DNA from 2 places in the Glaciecola sp. 2405UD65-10 genome. Region 2 is predicted to be linked to the other one. Evidence: predicted binding sites of a transcription regulator. Region 2 holds the regulator's gene; the other holds the start of a gene.
The links. The regulator FliA, encoded in region 2, starts transcription of late flagellar genes. The targets are predictions, from matches to a motif close to CTAAAGNTNNNNNNNNNNNNGCCGATA.

Region 1: a site for FliA is predicted at 1,944-1,970, ahead of ACOI22_RS16740 (DUF5610 domain-containing protein). Genes of this name have one in related genera too.

Annotation. Positions count from the first base shown of each region.
Region 1 covers NZ_JBMEUF010000004.1:654-4,079, reverse strand. Annotated here, with positions in the region: gene fabR (HTH-type transcriptional repressor FabR) at 101-712, shown strand; gene trmA (tRNA (uridine(54)-C5)-methyltransferase TrmA) at 713-1,879, opposite strand; gene ACOI22_RS16740 (DUF5610 domain-containing protein) at 2,000-3,187, shown strand; gene ACOI22_RS16735 (RNA recognition motif domain-containing protein) at 3,271-3,426, opposite strand, start outside.
Region 2 covers NZ_JBMEUF010000001.1:1,176,241-1,179,666, forward strand. Annotated here, with positions in the region: gene ACOI22_RS05405 (chemotaxis protein CheA) at 1-10, opposite strand, end outside; gene ACOI22_RS05410 (protein phosphatase CheZ) at 23-769, opposite strand; gene cheY (chemotaxis response regulator CheY) at 793-1,176, opposite strand; gene ACOI22_RS05420 (RNA polymerase sigma factor FliA) at 1,236-1,964, opposite strand; gene ACOI22_RS05425 (MinD/ParA family ATP-binding protein) at 1,975-2,823, opposite strand; gene flhF (flagellar biosynthesis protein FlhF) at 2,820-3,426, opposite strand, start outside.

The DNA of each region.
Region 1 (3,426 bases), on a different contig from region 2:
GAAAATTTCAGCGTACAACTGTGCGCTAATTTAACTTTTCACACTATTAAGTGCAAGAAATATATTGCAGTTACCAAAACAATTGTGTCAACATTCTGTTATGAATCGTCAACAACAAAAACTTCAAACTCGGCAACGCATTATAAATGCGGCTTTTGCTTTGCTTGATGATAATAAAAGCTTTACATCTATAAGTTTGCGCGAAGTGGCTAGAGCCGCAAACATTGCACCCACATCTTTTTATCGGCACTTCTCTAGCATAAATGAGCTAGGACTCACTTTAGTTGATGAGTCAGGTTTAGCGTTACGCCAGTTAATGCGTCAAGCCAGGCAGCGTTTGGCCGGTGGTGGCAGCCTAATTGATATATCGGTAAATACATTTATGGAGTTTATTTTACAAAACCCAAATGTTTTTCGCTTATTACTACGCGAGCATACCGGGACCTCTTCATCCTTTAGAGCGGCAGTTACGCGAGAAATTCAACATTTTACAGAAGAATTAAGTGATTATTTAGAAGTACAAGTCAAAATTCCCACCACGGTAGCTAATTTACAGGCCGAGGCAATGGTAAAATTGGTCTTCAGTGCAGGAGCTGAAGCGCTAGATGCTGACACTGAAAATATTGAAAAGATTGCACAACGCGTAAAAATTCAGCTTCGTCTTATTCAGTACGGTGCTGAGCGTTACGCGCTTGAAAAGCTAAACGCTTAATTATCGCCTTTTAAGGATAAGCCCAGATTCAATATGCTCGGTAAATGGGAATTGATCAAATAAAGCTGCGTGAACAACTTTGTGGGTCTTGTTTAAGGTGTTAAGATTTTCAATTAAAGTGCTAGGGTTACACGATACATAAATAATAACGTCGAATCGGCTTATCAAATCTAGCGTTCCATCATCTAAACCTGCTCGCGGAGGGTCAACCAACACGGTTTTAAAATCATAATCGTCTAAGCGTATATCTGCCAAACGATTAAATTCCCTTGTTTTGTTGTATGCTTCAACAAACTCCTCACTACTTAGGCGCGCAATCTTTAAATTACTAATATTGTTGTTAGTAATGTTTTCTTGCGCTGCATTTACAGAAGTCTTAGAAATTTCAGTTGCTAATACATTTCTAAAGTAATGGCTTAACGGCACCGAGAAATTGCCTGCCCCACAATATAACTCTAGTAAATCGGAGTTTTTAGATTCACCGTTTTTACTTACCCATTCAATCATATCGATATTAATAGCAGCGTTCGGCTGCGTGAAGCTATTTTCGACTTGTTTAAATGTATAGTGCTGTTGATTGATTTTAAGCGCTTCATTTATATAATCGCGGTTTATAAGTCGTTTTACTTTGCGAGCGCGGCCAATAATGTCTACATTTGCGCAGTTACTTAGTGATTCACTAAGTGCTGACTTTAGTTTGAGTGCACATGCTTCCCATTCATCGCTCAGCACTTTGTGATAAAGCATGCTAATTACAATCTCTCCTGATGTAGATGACAAATAGTCAACTTGGAATAATTTAGCACGAAGCTCTTTCGCTTCGTCAGTGCCTAAATTTAAAAATGCCATAACAGATTGCATTGCATTGTTAATTAAAATACTAGCTGCGGGTAACTGGTCAACGCGATACTGTTGCTTGGTCGATTGGTCAAACATAATATGATAAGTAGCGGGCCCGTCATGCCAAACTCTAAATTCAGCGCGCATTCTATAATGCTTTTCTGGCGATGAATAAGCGTCTAACTCACCATTGAAGAAGGGGGATAGCAAATTTTTTAAAAAATTTTGCTTATAAGTGAATTGCTCGTTATAGCTCATGCTTGAAAGGTCTATTTTTTCAACTGGCTGATTATTCAATGTATTATCGGTAGAAATGCTATCGCTCATGCTTGTCTCATTTAGTGTGATAAGCTCAATTTTAACGATTCCTAAAAATTTACCAACTCTTTATTAAAGAAAATTTCATAAGTTGCCGATATATTCTGTGAGGATAGTGAGGTATCTTTTATGAATACAGTACAAGTTTCTACAAATACGCCGGTTAAACAGCCCGGTTCGGCATCTAATATGCCTAAAGACTTAGATAAACTAGTAACTTCAGAAACTAGCAATGTTGCGGTCAGTAAAGAACAATTTAACGTTCTTTCTGCAAATGATGCTGTTGTTGCAAAAGTATTATCGTTATCAATAAATAAAAACGTCGACCAAAGCGTGAGTACAGCTGTTGGTGTTAGCAAGCGCAGTGATGAAAAAACGCTTAGTGAAAAATTTGAAGCGGCTCAAGCGCAAGATTCTGCTGTGTTTGATATAGAAACGGTAACAAACAACGTCGTGAATTTTGTAGGCAATGCATTAAGTAACATGGCATCTAATGGTTTTGACGCGGATCAAATTAGCTACTACCGAGATCAAGCCATTCAAGGTGTGAACGTAGGTATTGATCAGGCAAAATTAGAGTTGGTTGGCATTGCGGATGACGACTTATATGAATCAATTGATAAAACAAGAGACTCTATAGTGGGTGGGATTTTAGATCTCCCAACTGATCCTGCAGAATATGCGGCAAGCGTTGAGGATTCTAAAACGGTGGCTCGCGGTACCCAAAATAGTTATGCAGCAGTAGACATTAAAAGTAATAACAACACATCTGTTAAGCTGAATTTTGATTCATTGGCATTTAATACTGCAAAAGAAACCAATGAAGGTAGATCCATATACACCAGTAATGCTTCAAATATCTCTTTTTCTATTGAAGCCGAATTTGCTCAAGGTGAAGCGAGTGCGATTGCTAATTTAGTAAATAGCGTTGATAGCTTAGCAAACCAATTTTATAGAAAAGATGTAGAAGGCGCTTATAGCAAATCTCAGGACTTAGGTTATAACCAAAGTGAAATTGTTAATTTAGCTAAGCAACTTAATCAAAAAGAAAATGCTTCTTCAGTTAGAGCTTATGGACAGATTCAGCACATTCAAGAAAATTCTAACGAAATTGATGAGGTAGCGCCTAAAACAGTAGCTGAATATTTAAACAAGTATTTTGATGTTATTGAATCGAGTAAAAGTACTTTAAGCGAAGAAGAAGATTTTAATAAGATAATAAATGGCATTGTTAACCAAATGGAAGATGTGCAAGTACCTGATTTGCTCACAGCGATTAATAGATTTCACGCTTTCAATAGTAAATTTACTGGCTAATAAGTTCGCATAGATCAGAACGCTGTTAATAAAAAGGCCCAAAACACCTTGTGTTTTGGGCCTTTAATTTTTTACGTATCTAATTAATGTTGCTTCTCATTTGCCGGGCGAACAATAATACTACGTTCCATAAACTCAGTTTCGTTCATCTTATTGATAAACGTACTTTCATCGCTTTGACTTACTTCAACAAAACCAAAGCCCTTGCGTCTACCGGTTTTTTTATCTTTAACCAAACG
Region 2 (3,426 bases):
CAAACGACATTCGTTCGCTCCCCTAAAACCCTAAGCTTGACAGCAAGTCATCAACGTCATCTTGGTTATCCATGACGTCTTCACGTTTTGCTGCATCGATAATTGGCCCTTCGGCTTTTACTTTATCGTCTATTTCTAGAGAAGGTTGAGTTTTATCTTTGATTTGTGATGTATCACCGAACGTAGCAAGCATTTCAACAAGGTGTTGTTCCACTTCGTTTACTAAGCCGATGACTTGTCTTATAACTTGGCCAGTTAAGTCTTGATAGCCTTGTGCCATGAGTACTTCTGTTAAACTGCTATTTAATGCGCGTGAATCTTTTGAGACACTCTCTAATACGCAATCTAACTCAATGCATAAATGCTTAAATTCACCAAGTTCTATTTGGCGGCTCATTAATTTCTTCCACTCAGGTAAAATGGCCTCTAGGCGGTCATTTAACTGCTCAGCAATAGGCATGCTTTTTTCAACCGCATCCATTGTTGAGTTAGCGGCTTTTTCAGTTTCCTCAATCACGTACTCTAAACGAGACGTGGCATCGGGTAGCGATACTTCTGCCAAGCCAACTAACTTTTCATCCACGTTAAAATCGGTCAATGAATCGTGTAATTGGCGTGTTAACTTTCCTACTTCAGAAAATAGTTCCGCAGACTCATTTAGCGATATTGTGTGAATAATATCGTTTGCTGACTCAGTCTCGCCATTTTCTAGATGCTGAACCAATAGTTTGGCTTGCTCTAAAGATATAAGAGGTTGCTCTTGCGTCATGGGTTTGTTCCTAGTTAGTTGGATTAACCTAAACGTTCAAATATCTTATCTAGCTTCTCTTTTAACGTGGCTGCGGTAAACGGTTTCACTACGTAACCATTAACACCGGCTTGAGCCGCCGCTACAATTTGCTCTTTTTTAGCTTCAGCCGTTACCATTAATACTGGTAAAGGTTTTAGCTTATCGTTAGAGCGTATTGCGCGCAGTAAATCTATGCCCTGCATACCGGGCATATTCCAGTCAGTAACCACAAAATCAAAGTCGCCTTGTAACAACATTGGCAAGGCGGTGTTTCCATCGTCTGCCTCTTGAATGTTAGTAAAGCCCAAGTCTTTCAACAAATTTTTAATGATCCGACGCATAGTTGAGAAGTCATCAACTACTAGGATTTTCATATTCTTATCCAAAACTACCTCCGAAATGGATGTGCATTTAACTGCTTTAATTTAAATTAATAAGTATGTGACTATTGCTCAACACGCCACGATTGCATTTTCGATTTTAATTTAACCATTGCCTGTGAATGTATTTGGCTTACTCGCGATTCACTGACTTCAAGTACTTCACCAATTTCGCGTAAATTTAATTCTTCATCGTAATACAAAGATAATACTATCGCTTCTCTTTCAGGCAGGGTGGTAATCGCAACCGCCAATGCTTTTTGAAAGGAACCTTGCATCATCTCCTCAAAAGGTTTATCGGCACCTTTTGACTCTTCCGTAGTTAATACATCTTCACTTACGCCTAAATCTTCAATTCCAACCAATTTTCCAGCGTTCACTTCGCCCAACATTTGGTGATAAGCTTGCAAGGAAACATCTAATTTGGCGGCGACTTCAGTGTCACGAGCGTCTCGCCCTGTCGCCTTTTCCACTTGATTTATGGCTTCTGTAATGGCTCTTGAATTTTTATGCACTGAACGTGGCGTCCAGTCACCTTTGCGAATTTCATCTAGCATTGCTCCACGTATTCGAATACCGGCGAAAGTTTCAAAACTTGCGCCCTTCGAACCGTCAAAATTACGCGCGGCTTCAAGCAAGCCAATCATGCCTGATTGAATAAGATCATCTACCAAAACACTTGCAGGCAAACGAGCCAATAAATGATGGGCAATCCGTTTAACCAATGGCGCATGCTTCTCTACCAATTGGTTTTTATCTATTTGCTGTTGATATCCAGTCACTTTAGTACTCACTTTGGTTTACCTATTCTTGCATTGACACAAGGTTTTCAATAAAAAATTCCAAATGACCGCCAGCCTGATCAGGAATGGGCCAGTCATACATCTTTTCTGCCAGCTGTGTTATTGCTTTGGATGCTGGAGAACTTGGAAACGCTTCAACAATGGCGGTTTGTTTTCGCACTGCTTTGCGAACATTTTCATCAAACGGAACAATGGCCGTTAACTCTAGTGCCACATCTAAAAAACGGGTAGTTACTTTTGATAACTTACTAAATAATTCATGTCCTTCACGCTCGCTCCTTACCATATTGGCAACCACTTTAAACTTAAAAACGCCATGTTCTCTGTTTAGTATTTTGATTAAAGCGTAAGCATCGGTAAGAGACGTTGGTTCATCGCACACCACCATTACTACATTTTGCGCTGCACGTGAGAAGCTCACTACCATGTCAGATATACCTGCCGCCGTATCAATAATTAACATATCAATAGGTGTGCGAAGTTCTCCAAATGCGCGTATAAGCCCCGCATGCTCATGTCGAGTAAGTTCGGTCATAGATTTCGCGCCCGATGTAGCGGGCGCAATTTTGACGCCATAAGGGCCTGTCACAAGAATTTCATCAAGCGTGCAATCGCCGTTTAGCACATGCGACAAATTACGTTCAATGCGAAGGCCAAGCATTACATCAATATTAGCCAGGCCCAGATCGGCATCTAATACCATTACCTTCTTACCTAGCTTTGCTGCAGCTATAGCAGTGTTTAAAGTCAAGCTGGTTTTACCCACACCGCCTTTACCACCCGTTACGGCTACAACTTTAACTTGTTTATTTGAAGCACGTCTAAGCGTACTTGCCTGATCTTCTATCATATGCCACCTGCAATTGTGTCACTGCGACCGCCCTGCTCAAGCAAACCATATTTTTTATATAGTTTTGCTGCAATTAGCGTTAAGTTTGCTGAGTCTGCGAGTTTAATGTCTTCTGGTACACGCTGACCATCGGTGACATAACTCAACGATAAATCATTTTCAATCACCACACTTAAGGCTTCACCTAAGCTATAGCACTCGTCTAGCTTGGTAAAAATACAGCCTTTTATATTAGTTTGGTGATAAGCTTTAACCGTTTGCTTAAGTACTTGGTATTGTGCACCTGCTGGCAGTACCAAATATTTTCGAATATTGACGTTTAGGCCTGATTCATAGTCATTTAGCTGTTCAATCAATCGAGTGTCTCGTTGGCTGAATCCAGCAGTGTCTATTAGCACAAGCTTCTTATTTCGCAGTTGATACAGTATGTCGTTCAGCTCCTGAGAGTTGTGCGCTTTTTTCACTGCACAACCAATAATTTTGCCATACGTGGCTAATTGCTCAAAAGCGGCTATTCTGTACGTATCGATGGTGACTAAAGCAACTTGCTCTGGGCCATATTTCTGCGCGTATTTAGCGGCTAGTTTAGCTAAAGTCGTTGTT